Regions from separate parts of the Pseudoalteromonas sp. SR45-6 genome, predicted to be linked through region 2. Evidence: riboswitches for the same ligand, from Rfam matches in the RefSeq annotation. Region 2 holds a riboswitch; the other holds the start of a gene.
The links. A riboswitch is a leader RNA that binds a small molecule or an ion and turns the genes downstream of it on or off. The one in region 2 is predicted to bind cobalamin.
Positions count from the first base shown of each region.

Region 1: it holds a riboswitch for cobalamin, as region 2 does, so the genes downstream of both, H5158_RS09100 (TonB-dependent receptor domain-containing protein) here and H5158_RS19420 (ABC transporter ATP-binding protein) in region 2, are expected to answer to the same signal.

Region 1 is NZ_JACJDM010000015.1:54,455-62,613, reverse strand. Features, by position in the region: gene H5158_RS09110 (efflux RND transporter permease subunit) at 1-1,146, shown strand, start outside; gene msrA (peptide-methionine (S)-S-oxide reductase MsrA) at 1,297-1,833, shown strand; gene H5158_RS09100 (TonB-dependent receptor domain-containing protein) at 1,922-3,766, opposite strand; cobalamin riboswitch at 3,800-3,978, opposite strand; gene H5158_RS09095 (YajQ family cyclic di-GMP-binding protein) at 4,152-4,634, opposite strand; gene H5158_RS09090 (VanZ family protein) at 4,796-5,149, shown strand; gene H5158_RS09085 (ketopantoate reductase family protein) at 5,142-6,044, shown strand; gene thiI (tRNA uracil 4-sulfurtransferase ThiI) at 6,074-7,531, opposite strand; gene H5158_RS09075 (TetR/AcrR family transcriptional regulator) at 7,636-8,159, opposite strand, start outside.
Region 2 is NZ_JACJDM010000062.1:81-8,239, reverse strand. Features, by position in the region: gene H5158_RS19455 (cobalamin-binding protein) at 1-186, opposite strand, end outside; gene cobO (cob(I)yrinic acid a,c-diamide adenosyltransferase) at 186-785, opposite strand; gene H5158_RS19445 (cobyric acid synthase) at 769-2,271, opposite strand; gene cobU (bifunctional adenosylcobinamide kinase/adenosylcobinamide-phosphate guanylyltransferase) at 2,271-2,798, opposite strand; gene H5158_RS19435 (adenosylcobinamide-GDP ribazoletransferase) at 2,795-3,592, opposite strand; gene cobT (nicotinate-nucleotide--dimethylbenzimidazole phosphoribosyltransferase) at 3,592-4,656, opposite strand; gene H5158_RS19425 (iron ABC transporter permease) at 4,661-5,656, opposite strand; gene H5158_RS19420 (ABC transporter ATP-binding protein) at 5,643-6,479, opposite strand; cobalamin riboswitch at 6,565-6,690, opposite strand; gene H5158_RS19415 (histidine phosphatase family protein) at 6,731-7,345, opposite strand; gene H5158_RS19410 (FKBP-type peptidyl-prolyl cis-trans isomerase) at 7,394-7,822, opposite strand.

The DNA.
Region 1 (8,159 bases), on a different contig from region 2:
ATTGGTGGCGGTGGCTCATCACGGCCCATTGAGTTTGTCCTGCAAGGTAATGATTATGCACAATTAGCTGATTGGCGAGACCGGATCATTGAACGTGCAGAGAAAAACCCAGGACTGGTGCGTATTGACCATGACTACAAAGAAACCTTTCCGCAATTTTTGATCAGTATTGATAAAAACAAAGCGGCGGATTTAGGGATTTCAGTTTCGGATGTTGGCCGCACCCTTGAAACCATGTTAGGTCAACGCCGTGTTACCACCTTTATTGACCGTGGTGAAGAGTACGATGTGATCTTAAAAGGCACTAAAGCTGACTTTGCTGATCCTACTGATATATCAAATATTTACTTAAAATCACGCAGTGGTGAACTGGTTCCTCTAGATAGCTTAATTAGCTTAAAAGAAGAAGCCACTGCATCAAGGCTAAATCGTTACAACCGAATGCGTGCTATTACTTTGAGCGCTAACCTCGCCGATGGTTACACCCTTGAAGAAGCGCTTAACTTTTTAAATAAAGTGGCAATGGAAGAAAACGAAATTGATGGCGCCATTGATTATAAAGGTGAATCGCAATTATATTATGAAGGTGCCTCAGCGATGACGTATGTTTTCATTCTAGCGCTTACTGTTACCTTCTTAGTTTTAGCCGCTCAGTTTGAAAGCTTTATGCACCCCTTTGTGATCATGCTCACTGTGCCACTGGGTTTGATGGGCGCAATGTTTGGTTTATGGGTTGCAGGACTAACCATAAACATTTACAGCCAAATAGGCATTGTAATGCTGATTGGTCTTAGTGCTAAGAACGGTATATTGATTGTCGAATTTACCAATCAATTGCGCGATAAAGGCGTAGAGTTTAGTGAAGCTATTTTACAAGCAGCAACCCAAAGATTGCGACCAATTATTATGACCTCTTTGACTACGGTAATGAGTGCGGTGCCACTAGTGCTAGCCTCAGGCCCTGGTGCAGAGAGCCGTATGGTAATTGGTGTAGTGGTGTTTACTGGCGTTATTGTAGCAACCATACTTACGCTATTTGTTGTTCCTGCGGCGTACTATGCGCTGGCTCGCAATACTCAGTCTCCTGAGTTTTTACAACAAAAGCTCAACCAACAAGAAGCTGAAAGGCCGCTAAAAGAGCTTTAATCTCATCGTAGCGTTGCAAACCCATAGCAACGCTACTTTTCACTTCCACACACTTCCCTGCTGTAATTAAATGAAATAATAAACCACCTTGCTCGTTCTTCTGATACGCTAGATCATCCGTGTAATTTAATAGCTTTAAGGAACAACTAAATGAGTATAACAAATGAAACTGCAACATTTGGTGGTGGCTGCTTTTGGTGTATTGATGCCGCGTTTAGGCGCGTGAAAGGCGTTTTACAAGTAAGCTCTGGCTATACTGGCGGCGAAACAACTGAGCCTACGTATAAACAAATTTGCACTGGCCTCACCGGCCACGCAGAGGTTGTACAGATTAAGTTTGACAGTAGCCTGATAAGCTATGAAACCTTACTGGCGATGTTTTTTACCCTGCATGATGCCACTCAGCTAAACCGCCAAGGTAATGATATAGGTACCCAATATCGAAGTGTGATTTATTATCATGATAGCGAGCAGCAAGCGCAAACTAATCAATATATTGCAAAATTACAAAGCCAAATACGCGAAGATATCGTCACTGAAGTTAGCCCTGCAACCACTTACTACCCAGCAGAGCAGTATCACCAAGACTACTACAACGAAAACCCTGAGCAACGCTATTGCAGTTTATTGATAGCACCAAAGCTGAAAAAGTTTGAAAAAGACTATAAACAGTTTTTAGTAAACTAAGCAAAGTGCTAAATAAGCATTTTCATCTAAATATAAAAAAGCCCGACAAACAAAGGTGTCGGGCTTTTTTATTTAAGCTAGAACGAGATCAGAACTGGTAGCTGGCGCCAACAAAGAAGCGACGGTCAACTGTATTGTAGTAAAACACTTCGCCAGTTGCATAATCCATACTTGAGTCAACCGCGTTGTATTGCTTATCAAATAAGTTTTCAACACGAGCAGAAAATGAAAGCGCACTGTTAAATTGATAATTTGCAGTTAAGTTCCATAACGTATAAGAACTAAGCTCTGTTACTTTACCTTGACGATCACTACGGTACTGCATATCAAAACCGGCATCAAAATCGCCCCACTGCTTCGCAACAAACCAGTTCACAGTACGTGGTGAAACATAAGTTTGTGCTACACCCGTTTCGGTATTTTCAGCATTTAAATAAGTAAAATTAAACTGATTATCAAAACCAAGTACTTTATTGGCAAAGCTAAACTCAACACCCTCATGGCGTGCTTCATTTATATTTTCTGGCTGCCATTTACCAGCTGCATTAGGTGCCCATGCAATTAGGTTTTCAATATTATTTCTGAATATTGATATATCAAGCTTTGCCTGAGAAAAGTCTAAACTCAAACCTAACTCTTGGTTAGTTGATGTCTCTGGTGCTAAATTTGGATTACCTGGAGATAAAGGGTCAGGAAAATAAAGATCATTAAATGTTGGCGCTTTAAAGCCCGTGCTTTGACTCAATCTAAGTGTTGCACGCTTATTTAAGTGATAACCAACAGCTGCGGCGTAAGTTGTTTCATTACCAAACTGCTCATCATCATCTAAACGCAATGCTAAATTTGCAATGACTTTATTGTCATCAAAATAGCCCCCAAGAAATGCAGCTTTAGCTACTTTGCTATCCGCTAGATAAGCCTTACCATTGGTATATATTTCATCTTTATACCAATTAAGCCCGCCATTAACGGTTAAAAATTGGCTTGCATTATAACTGCCGTGGTAATCAAATTGTTTACGTTTTGTTTTATAACTATTAGTAACAATCGCACCTGTGTAATCATAGCCTTTGTTGTCAGAATCATCGGTTGCAATAGCAACATTAATTGAGTGCTTATGATCGGTAAAGGATTTATCCCAACCCAGCCCTAGCTGATAATTTTCAAATTCATTATTTTCTACGATACTATCAATAGGCGAGAAAGCATTGTCGTATTGTGCATTACCTTCACTGTATTGACCCAGCGCTTTAAGCTCACCTAACAGCTCATCTGCATAGCGAATATTAAATCCTAAATTTTTGTTCTCATAACCATCTTCATCCGGCGCTACGCCTTGCAATACGTCAAAGCCATCCGTTTTTTCAAACCCAGCATTAAACGACGCTTTAACAGCATCAACTACCGTTGTACCTGCAACTTGATAATTTTGATAAGCATCAGTACCAAATGTTGCATCTAGGCTGACGGATTCCTTTGTACGAGTAATAATATTGATCACACCAGCGAGCGCGTCAGACCCATAAACTGCAGCACGAGAGCCTTTAACAATTTCAATGCGCTCTATTGAATTAAGAGGAATATTACTAATTGATTTATAACCAAGGGTTGCAGAGCCCGTACGTACGCCATCAATCAAAATAAGTGTATGTCGCGAGCTTGAACCGCGAAGTGACACGCCAGAACTTTGTCCAAAGCCACCATTGGAATTTATTTGAAAACCAACTTGGGTTGCTAGTAAACTCGGTAAATCACGGACATTACTTGTTTCAATATCACTGCGCTCAATAACAGTTACACTGGCAAGTACATCAGTAATTGATTGCTCAAATTTATTAGCTGTTACCGTCAGGCGTTCTATTGATTGCTCTGCAGACACAGAAAAAGACAACGCAGCGGCAATTGCTACGCCTAGAGTAGATTTGTTTAACATGATATCCCCTGACCCGCGCCCACCGCACAAGTGATAGTAAATTGACTTCAAGGCCGGTCTCCGGACTTAACATAACTCGCTAATAAATTTAGCTAAAAGTATGTATCACCGTTGCGGGGGCAGTGTTGGACTTCGTTTATATCCTATAAACGCCACCAACTTCCCGATTATCTTGCCGTACTTAATCAACAACCTTGAAAAGTAACCACAAGCACCTTGAAAATAGGTCGCTATTGTGATTATTTTAAGCACAAAAGTCAATGGACGGCTATACATCTAAATACTCTAGGTTCTAGGAATAACCATAAGTTCTAAACTAAAAAAGCCAAACTACATTGCTGCAATTTGGCTTTTTCTAGCACCTAGAAACCTAGCTCCTAGCTTTCTAATCTCTAAAGTTTTTAAACTGAAATGGTTGCCCTAAATCAGCACTGCGTACTACTTGCATGGCTTCTTGTAGGTCATCACGTTTTTTGCCCGTTACACGTACTTCTTCGCCTTGGATCGCAGCTTGTACTTTCACTTTAGAGTCTTTAATGGCTTTAACTACTTTTTTAGCCATATCTTTTTCGATACCTTGCTTTAGCGCAACATTACGGAAAACATTTTTTCCCGCACGTGAAATATCTTGCAGCTCTAAACTTGATACGTCCATACCGCGCTTTGATATTTTGCTCGCTAAAATATCAAACAACTGCATAACCTGTGAATCAGCTTCTGCTTTTAGTTTAATGGTTTTATCATTAAGCTCTATTGACGCATCAACGCCTCTAAAATCAAAGCGAGTTTCAAGTTCACGGTTAGCGTTATCAACAGCATTTTTTGCTTCGTTCATTTCGACTTCCGAAACAATGTCAAATGAAGGCATAAGTCTCTCCTAGCAAGATATTTTTAATTCAAATTTATATTGTCGATAATTATACTATATAAATTTTATAAATCTTTACACTTTTCTATGCTTTGTTCAGCTGCGATACGAAATTTGTTTGATATACTACGGGTCTATTTTTAAACGATTTAGGATTTTTCGTGACTCGGCGTGTTTATCAAACCCTATTTTTAATCAGTATTCTGGTATTTACCTTTTTGTTTGCCCGCGATTTTAGGGGCGTTGGGGTATCGTCACTGCCTCACCTAGATAAGTTGGTACATTTTACTATTTTCTTTGTTCTGGCAGCCGTCATGGTCAGAGCATTCAAGCTACCTGTATTCGTTCACCTCGTGTTATTAGCATTTTATGGCATTGCTATTGAGCTAATGCAAAGCACAATCCCTTATCGTAGCGCCTCTGTTGCTGATGTTGTTGCTGACTTTTCTGGGGCTGCTAGTTTCTTTTTGTTGTTCGGTATTTATTCTCGTTTTAAAAAGAATCAAAATGGCTAATATATTCGTCGTTGGCGATGGTGCCATTGGGCTGCTCTATAGCCATTATTTGAGTCAACAGCACAGGGTTACCCTACTTACCAAGCATGCTATTGACGAACCTCGTTTTTATCAACAAGCTAAAGCCCCAAAACAAACAATTAATTGCCAACTGACAAACCTGACTCAATTATCCGAGCACGGCCAAGTCGATGTTATTATTTTTACTGTTAAAGCATATCAAGTTGCCACCGCATTTAGGCAACTAAAGCCTTTTTTAAGCGCTCAATGCCAATTGATTTTATCTCACAATGGCATGGGTAATGTAGATGAAATAAATAGCGAACTTACAAAACAACAAGGACTATATTTTTTAACAACACGTTTAGCGGGCTACAAAGATACACCTTTTAGTGTGTTGCATACTGGTATCGGGAGCAGCATTTTAGGTGATTGTAACCAGCAAGCAAAAACACAACTCGCTGAAGTTAAAAATCTACTAAACGCTATTCCTGAATTAACAACCACAAATAATATACAACAATTACGCTTTGAAAAATTACTCGTTAATATTGCTATTAATCCACTCAGTGCGCTGCACAATGTGAAAAATGGCGCACTGACTGAACCACAGTTTAGTGGCATAATTTTAAATATCTTAAACGAAGCGTGTACCGTAGCAAATAAACTAGGTATTAATGTGCGACTTGCTGAAGCATTGGCGAACGCCTATCAAGTGATGAGTGATACCAAAAACAATTACTCATCAATGCATCAAGATATCGCCCATAATCGCATCACAGAAATTGACGCGATGTGCGGTTATATTTGCCAAAAAGGTAATCAACTCGGTGTTAATACCCCTCACAATCAATCTTTACTCGATGCTATCAGACATAAAAAAAGCGCGATTTAACTCGCGCTTGTTATTAATAACTATCAACCTTACGGGCGATAAACTTTAACATTGGCAAAGCCATTTTCATGTAAAATAAGCGCCTGTAGCTGACTCATTACACCTTTAGTGCAATATAAGTAGTAGTCTTTGTCTTGCGGTAGGTCTGCAAATTTGGTCGCTAAGCGGAAAAATGGCAAATGCACAACTTCTATCCCATCAATTTCAAGCGGTGCTGCATCTTCTTCTTCCGGCGAGCGAATATCAACAACAACTGCATCAGCTGGTAAATCAGAAACTGACTCGGCCTCTTTTAGCTCTTGTTTAGCTTCAACGTCAATGTCACGAATATCCATAATACGTGCGTTTTCAATAACAGTATTGAGCACATCAAAATCAAACTTTTGCTCTTCAGCTTCTACTACGGCAATTTTAGCTTTAACTGTAGGCTTTTTAGAAATCACACCACAGTATTCCGGCATAGTTTCGGCCATTTCTGCGGTGCCAATTTTACGAGCGATGTTTATAATTTCTTGTTTGTCGTGTTGGATCAGCGGGCGTAATATAAGCGTTTCGGTAACACGGTCAATCACACTTAAGTTGGCTAATGTTTGACTTGAAACTTGGCCTAGACTCTCACCGGTAACGAGCGCTTGAATCCCCATTTTTTCAGCTATTTGGCTGCCTGCACGCATCATCATACGTTTGAGGACTACACCCATTTGACTGTTTTCAACATTTTCTAAAATTTCGGCAACAACGGGGTCAAAGTCAACACTGATAAATTTAACTTTATGGGTTGAGCTAAACTGCTTCCAAATATAATAGCTGGCTTGTTTAACACCAATCTCGTGCGCCGCACCGCCTAAATTGAAGAACAAAAAGTGCGTACGAGCGCCTTTGCGGATCATTTGATAACTAGCAACGCCCGAGTCAAATCCACCTGACATTAACGACAAGACATCTTCTTGCGTTGGTAATGGGAAACCGGCCATACCATGATGGGTGTGCGTTACGACGTAAGCTTTATCATCTTTAATTTCAAGACGAATAGTTACTTCAGGATTTTTCAGTCTTACGCTGGCACCATCGACGTGCTGATTTAAACCACCACCCACATAACGCTCTACATCGGTAGAGGTGAAATCATGCTTACCTTGGCGCTTACAACGTACACAGAATGTTTTGCCCACGACGGTGTGGCCAACCATATCTAACGCTTTTTCGTAAATATCGTGCAGGTTTTCGTAGTTAGTTTCGGTCACTTCAATAAACTGCACAATACCAGGGATCCGTTGTAAGCCATCGATAAAATCAAGGCGCATTTGTGCGTCATCTGATTTAGTTACGACGGATATATTGTCCCAGTTATTTTGTACTTGTACTTTTTCGTCAAGCTTGCGTAACACAATTTTAATGTTGTTTTCTAACAACTTAGTAAAGCGTTTACGCACAGAGCGGCTTTTAATGGCTATTTCAGGATGGAGTTTGACGATAAATTTAAGCATAGTTTACTCGTTAGACAATATTTAGGATTCACGCACCCACGTGTTGGGCGCGCGATTATAACAAAAAATCTAACGTCTAGGAAATAAACAACCGCTGCGTTTAATTAAACAGGCTCTGCTTGTGCCGCTAATTTACTGTATTTTTCGCGTAACAAGTTAATTTTTGGGATACTTTGCTCGGTACCAAATGCTTTAAAAAGCGCTAACACTTTTAAAATACCATTATAAATATCTTGCTGCATTAACTCACCGCTTAACCGTCTGGCTTTAATGTAAGGAGTCCAAAAACTGACGGTGATTTTTAGCATATGAGCAAGTTCAACGGTATCTTCATCATCAATTGCGATCATCCCACCTTCACGCAGGCCAATCACAATTTCGCGCACTTGACTTAACAAAGCCTCTTGAAACTCAATATAATCTTTTTTCAGTACTTCGTCGCGAGATAAAATGTCACCCAAATTGTCATAGAAAAAATGAAAACGCCACATCAACTCAAACAAAGCATCAAGATACCCAGTTAAGTGTGTTAGTGCTTCATCCTGCTTTTCCATTGGCACAAATTGAGTGTGTAAATGCTTACTATATAATGCAAAAATATGGCGAATAATGTCTTCTTTATTTTTAA
Region 2 (8,159 bases):
CGCAGCAGGGAAATCAGCATATTCCACGGTTCCCACGATTTGCTCACCAGCGCCGATGGTATAGAGGTTTTCAACAATATGCGGGGCCAAGGCGATAATTCTTAATTGCTGCTTGTTAGGATCAGCCACGAGCTTAAAGCAGCACAGAGCCAGCGATAAAACGAGTACAAGCCTAAGCGTAGCCATTAATAATCAAATCCTATTTGCGCTTTAACACCAGCATCAAATGCATGCTTAACATTGCGCACTTCACTAACAGTATCAGCTAAGTCAGTTAACTTGCGGTGCGCACCACGACCAGTAATAATTAAAGATTGCATTGGCGGACGATTAGCGATCACTTCGAGTGCTTCGTCTAAATCAATGTAGCCGTAGGTGATCATATAAGTAATTTCATCAAGTAATACTAAATTAATTGATTCGTCAGCCAACATACGTTTTGCTTCTTGCCAAGTCGCTTGCGCCGCTGCGGTATCTGATTCTTTATTTTGCGTCTCCCAGGTAAAACCTGTGTTCATAATGGCAAATTCAACTCCTGCGCCTTGCAATACATTACGCTCACCACACGGCCAAGTACCTTTAATAAACTGGCACACAGCAGCTTTCATGCCATGGCCTACACAACGTGTTACCGTGCCAAACCCTGAGGTTGATTTACCTTTACCGTTACCGGTGATCACCTGAAAAACACCTTTCTCAATTTGTGCTGCGGCTATACGCTCATCAACTTTATCTTTTACTTTTTGTTGGCGTTGTTGGTGCTTGTCGTTATGTGTGTCGCTCATGATTAACTCCTTCCCAGTTTTGGTAAATTTGCGTTATTTTGTCTAAATCTAAATGTTCTTTACACATCGTGGCTAAGCGCGTTAATTGCTGCTCGCGATGTGTGTCTATATCTATTAATTGGGTAATACCACTATTTGGCAATACCCAATCCAGTATTAGTTGCGTAGCTGCACTGCTATCAAATAAGCCATGTAAGTAAGTACCTGCTATACAATCATCATCTGATATAAAACCATCTTGCACAACATGCTGTGGATGCTGAGTAAATTGTAAAAAAGGCTTTTTAAATGCTGGGCCTGCGCTACAACCAGCGTGTATTTCATAGCCTGCGACTTTTGCCTGTTGACCGCCAAGATGGATCACACCGGCAGCTTGAGTTAGTACTTTATGCTGCCCTAAATGAGTGGCAAAATCAGCGAGCCCTAAAGCTTTACAGTGTGTTTTACTTGATTCCACACCCTCAGGGTCATAAATATCTGTGCCGAGCATTTGCAAACCTCCGCAAATACCTAATAACTTACCGCCATAACGCAAGTGACGCTGAATCTGCTCGCCCCAGCCTTCATTGTTTAAAAAGGCTAAATCATTAATAACATTTTTACTGCCAGGAATGATGATCAGATCAACGTGTGGAATTACTTGAGTATGGCGAATGTAATTAATGTCAATTTGCGGGTTTAAACGCAGCGCATCAAAATCAGTGTGGTTACTAATATGAGGAAGTAGCAATACTGCGATTTTTATTTTTGCTTGGCTTACTTGATTATCTATCGCTACCGCGTCTTCAGCATCGAGGGCGAGATCATGTAAATACGGCAACACCCCTAAAACTGGTTTACCGGTGTACTCCTCAAGCCAATCAAGGCCACCTTGCAATAAGCCTATATCGCCACGAAAACGGTTGATCACAAAGCCTTTTACTCGTGCTTGTTCTGACTCGCTTAATAGCGCAAGAGTACCGACCAAATGCGCAAACACACCGCCTTTATCTATATCTGCAATAATGATCACGGGGCAATCAACCGCTTCGGCGTAACCCATATTAGCAATATCACCCGCACGTAGATTAATTTCAGCCGGGCTGCCCGCCCCTTCAACTACCAGTAGCTCAAACTCTTCGCTTAAACGCTGTTGCGAAGCCAGTACCGCATCCATCGCGACTTTTTTATAATCATGATAAGCACCTGCTTCCATATTACTAATGGCTTTACCGTGAATTATCACTTGAGCGCCAGTATCACTATTGGGCTTGAGTAAAATGGGGTTAAAATCAACCCGTGGCGCCACTTTAGCTGCAATCGCCTGTAGTGCTTGCGCACGACCTATTTCGCCGCCATCTTCTGTTACAGCGCTGTTTAAGGCCATATTTTGTGGTTTGAATGGAGCAACTTTGATCCCGCGTTCAACAAATACCCGGCACAATGCTGCAACTAAAGTACTTTTCCCTGCATCAGAAGTCGTACCTTGTACCATTAATGTTTTCATCATGACTGCCCTTTCAGTGTTAAGGCAAGACCTGCCATTATAAATTCAACTCGCGCAGCTTTTGCGGCAATGGCTTGATGTAACCAGCCTGATTCATCTACAAACCGGCGGCTTAGCTCGCCCAGAGGCACAATGCCGTGGCCAACTTCGTTACTGACAAAAATCACTTGCCCCGGTAAATTTTCAAGGGTCTTTAGTAGTGCTGATTTCTGTTCATCCCAACAATCACTTGTGGCGTGACATAAACAGTTACTTAACCATAAGGTTAAGCAATCAACTAAAATACAGTTATCTTTGCTGCTGTGTGTTTGTAACGCCTCAGCCAATGCAATTGGCTCCTCAACTAACGGCCAATCGACAGGGCGCTGTTGTTGATGATGGACTATACGATCTTGCATTTCAGTATCGTGGGCTTGCGCCGTTGCGAGGTAAATAACGCTTTTATTGCTTTGCTGTGCAAGCTGTTCAGCAAAGCGGCTTTTTCCACTGCGTGCGCCGCCTAAAATAAATGTGTGGTTAGCGTTCATAATACACTCACGAAAGTCAAGTAAATGGCAATTTCACTTAGCTGCTGCGCCGCACCTAAACAATCGCCAGTGTAACCACCTAACTGCTGTTTAAACCAGCGGATCAAAATGACTCTTAGGATCAGTAATACTGCGATAAGAATGAATACGGTTTGCCATAACAATACACCAACAGCAATCAAGCTAACCAGTAAAGTAGCGGCGGTTACAAGTAACATAACTAAACTAGTGACCGATAGGTGCATAGCAAGCGGCTTTACTTTTGAAGTCGCATCCTCACTTACATACTCCATCCCCATAATTAAACTGGTTGCCACTACTCGGCTTACACATTGCCCGATAACAATTGCACTCAATACAGTAATCAATGACTCACTAAGAAAGAGTAGGCTTTGAAATTTAACCAGCAGCATAATAAATAATGCCGCTGCACCATAAGTACCAAGACGACTGTCTTTCATAATGGCAAGCTTTTGCGACACCTGCCAACCACCGCCAAAACCATCCCATACATCGGCCCAGCCATCTTCATGAAATGCGCCTGTTAATAACAACCCGACCGCCATCATTAGTAATACACTTATTGATGCTGGTAACAGTAATTGAAAAATGCCGTAGCTGAGTGCTAATAATCCACCAAGCAGTAAACCCACTAAAGCAAAATAGCGACTTGCTTGATTTAAATGAGCACCGCTTACATTAAAGCGCAACTGCACCGGTAGCCGGGTTAAAAAGCTAATTGCTAATAACAGTAACTGCCATTGCGTTACTTTATTTGCCTCTAGGTTAGGCATTAACTGACAACCTGCTCAACACCAGCATCAGCAAAACTAGCCATCTGATTATAAAAACCAAGTGCGGCTTGCAATAATGGTAAACTTAACGCAGCGCCAGTGCCTTCACCCAAGCGTAAATCAAGTTGCAGCAGTGGCTTAACATCGAGTGCGTTTAACATCAGTCGATGGCCTTGCTCATTTGAGCAATGTGCAAAAATTAAATAATCTTTCACTGCTGGGTTAATATTAATTGCGGCCATTGCCGCAGCACTACAAATAAAGCCATCAACTACTACAGCCATGCCTTGCTCAGCCGCAGCCAACATAGCTCCCGTAATATGCACAATTTCAAAGCCACCTAACGCTGCAAGTAGTGAAATAGGATCTGCTAAATGTAACTGATGCAATACCAGCGCTTGCTCTACAACTGTTATTTTACGCGTAACAATATCATCACTAACACCCGTGCCTTTGCCAACACACTGCTGTGCAGGTAAATTCAGCATAGCTGCCATAATCGCTGCTGCACTGGTGGTATTACCTATGCCCATTTCGCCAAAGGCAATTGTATTACAACCACTATGACTGAGCTGCTGCACCAGCTGTTTAGCATTATTAAAGCCTTGCTGTACCTGCGCGGTATTCATTGCCATGTCTGTATTAAGTGGCTTTGTTATACTTCCTAGACGGCAATTATGGACACTTGGCGCTGTGACTGGATGCAAAATACCACAATCAATCACTTCTAATTGCCAACCTAACTGTTGGCAAAAGACATTAATAGCGGCACCACCGCTGACAAAATTAGCTACCATTTGTGAGGTGACATCACTGGGCGCTATCGATACCCCTTGTGCAGCAACACCATGATCTCCTGCAAATACCAGCAAAGTAGGCTTATTGATTGCAGGTGCAAAGGTTTTAAAAGCATCTTCGCTTGCCACTTTTTGGCTAAACAAAGTAACCAGTTGTATTGCACATTGTTCTAACTGTCCAAGTGCACCAAGCGGTTTAGTTTTTTGGTTAATCTTATCAATGATGAGGTGACCAAATTGATTAGTTACTGTGGGTATATTAAACATCTGACTAACTCTCTCGCTTGCGAAAATAAAGTAACGATAAAAAGAAAATACTGCCTATTGCAGAAGTAATAACACCGATTGGCAATTCTTGATTTGCAAGTAAAACACGCGATAGCACATCAACCCACACCATAAATATACCGCCAACTAAAGCCGTCATGATCAAACCAGTAATAGTGCCTTGCGACACAAAAAACCGTACTATATGCGGGATCATCAAGCCAACAAAACCAATACCACCACACATCGCCACTAACACTGCAGTGATCAATGAGCTCAATACCAACATTAATAACCGAAACCGCTGTACCGGTATTCCTAAAGTTGCAGCACTTTCATCACCTAGTAACATTGCATTTAGTTGCCGACGAAAACCCATCATCAGCCCTGTGCAACTAATAATAACTAAAGCGGGTAACCATAACGTTGACCATTGTGCGCGAGCAAAGCTGCCTAGCGTCCAAAATAAAATAGCCGTGATCGCCTGCGGATCACTAAAATATAAAAGTAAGCTGGTAAAGGCACTGAATAAAAAGGATAAAGCGACCCCAGCCAAGAGCATGCTTTCAACTTGTCCGCGACCTGCTCGTCCGGCAATAAAAACCAGTAATAACATAGTCAATAAACTACCAACAAATGCCGCGGCCGACATTGTTATTCCCGCGCTGACTCCTGTTAGTGTCATAAAACATACCACACCAAATGAGGCTCCCGATGAAATACCAAACAAGTAAGGATCGGCTAACGGGTTACGGGTTACGGTTTGTAAAATTAAACCAGCAATAGCTAAACCAGAGCCAGCTAAAAACGCCAACAATGTTCGTGGCATTCGCAGTTGCCATATGATCCGCGCTATAAAGGAGTCATCTCCCTGACCTATAATACTGTGGTATACATCAATGAATTTACTGGTCGCAGCACCAAAGCTAAGTGCTATAAAAATGCTCGACAAGGCAAAGAATAACGCCACGCTGACTGCAAAATAATTATTTTTTTGCATCAACGCCACCACCTTGATAACCGTAAAAATAGGTAATACGCGGAATGACCTTATTTAATTGTTTACTCTGTGGATGCGCCGAGACTTCGGCACAGACACCAAATACTTCGCTAAGCATTTCTTCCGTGATGACGTATTCTGGGCTACCCGTTGCAACTAACTTACCTTGCTTTATCACCAGTAGTTCATCACACATACTTGCTGCAAGATTAAGATCATGGAACGACGCTAATACCGTTACATTTAGCGATTTAGCCAACTCCATTAATTGAATTTGATATTTAATATCTAAGTGGCTGGTAGGCTCGTCCATAATTAATAATTGAGGGCTTTGTACAATTGAACGTGCTATCAATGCGCGTTGCTTCTCGCCACCGGAAAGGGAATCAAACGATTGCTGTAAATGATGGCTCAAGCCAACTTGCTCAATCGCCTGAAAAATAATTTGTTGATCATTTTTAGTTGTCGAACTAAATAAGCTTTTATGCGGCGTAAGGCCAAGACTCACTACATCAAAAAGCGATAGATTAAATTGCGAAGGTGTTTCTTGCAGCACCACAGCAACCTGCTTGGCATATTCATCCGCACTTAGCTGCCAAATATTTTTCCCTGCAAATATAACCTCACCGCACACTGGTTTAGTGTAACGGTATAAACAACGCAATAAACTTGATTTACCTGCGCCATTAGGCCCTAACAAACCGATAAACTGGCCTGGTTTTATTGCAAAATTAATATCGTGCAAAATGGCGGTATTTGCCACCGACCACGATAAATTAGCTACTTCAAGTAAAGGGGGATCAATTACTGCTGGTATTTGCAATGTGTTATCTCTCTAGCAATAGCTAAACCCAATACACTACAAACCATTATGATCATGGTGATAATAGAAGAGTTAGCCCGCTCAATAGGTAATAAATTAACGTATTTTGTATCTGACTTATCGCGCTTGCGACTTACAGTTGCGGGAACAGTTGAGGAGTTACACCCCATTCCAAAATACATAAGGCTCTATTATGGGCGGGTGAGTAAATATTTCAATTAATATCTTTCTAGACGGCTAAAAATAGTCTTTTAAAACACAATTCTGGGCCATGCTTTATCGCTATCATCTATGTAAATATCAATACAAATAAGCTTCCCATAACCGATTGAAAATATGTTTTGCTGATTCGACTCTTTTGGTAACTGACAAATAATACCTAATAGTTGCTTGATCACTCCGGCATGCGTTAAAACTAATTGTGCTTGAGTACGATTACTTGCAATATCAATTAGTAACGTTTGCCACCACGTTGCTATTCGCTGATAAAAATCCCTCATACTTTCGCCATGAGGGGGGGTTACTTGCCAAGGGCTTTGCCAGAAATCGCCAAGACTAGGAGAATCCGTCTGTTGCCACAAATCATCATATTTACAGCCATCCCAATCACCAAAATTAAACTCTCGGAGCTGATCAGTCAGAAAAAGTGGTATTTGCTGGGCATGGCTAAAAGATCTGGCAAATTCGCTACAACGTTTCAAAGTCGAACTTTGTACAAGCTCAATATTAGTTAGCTCATTGCACGCTTGATGTAATTGCGCACGGCCAAGTTCACTGAGTAAAAAATCTGTCTGTCCGGCCAAGACTCCTTGCTCAATCAATTCGCCATGGCGTAATAAATAAACGCGACTAGAAAATGGCGGCATAAAGCCCTCTTACATTAAAGAAAAGTACTTTTAACAATAGCATAATGGTCATCCTAAACGGATTAAGCGCACATCAAAATGTAGAACGGCATTAGCTCCTATTTTCCCACCATTCCCCTTGCGCCCCCACGCCAGCTCTGCAGGAATTACAAATTTATAGCGAGAACCAACCGACATCAATAAAGTACCTTCTCGTAATCCTTCGATTGCCTCATCTAAGGTAAATACTTCAGGCATTCCAGCTTTATAACTATCAGCTATTACGCTGCCATCAGCAAGCATAATACGCTGATTGATGACCACGGTATCAGTGTCAGTTACTAGCTCACCAGAGACCTCATCTATTACTTTATACATCAAACCAGAAGCACACAGTTGAGTATCAGCATGATTACTAAATTTAACTATGAAGCTTTCACTGTTTTTACGATTGAGTCCTGATGAACCTTTTGATTTAGTTGTTTTTTTACGTGCCATGAAGCCCCACTATTTGTATGATAAATATAATAATCTTATCGCATAGGTAGAGGCCTAAACGCAAGTTTTATAGTGAGTTTGCGAGTTTTTCAAAACAATAAAATGATCTTATACCAATCGTGTTAAGTTACTGACCATTTATAGCGACAGATAAATGCAGTGATAACAAGGCATAAATTTTGACATATAGTGGTTCTACATGAAAAATTTATAACGCAGTTAGCGCTTTATTTAGCTCGCTAGAATGGTTAAATATTTAAGTCGATTGGTATTATACGTATAAGAGTAAATGATACCAATCTGCATAAAGATTAAGTCAATTTTATCCAGTCTCTAG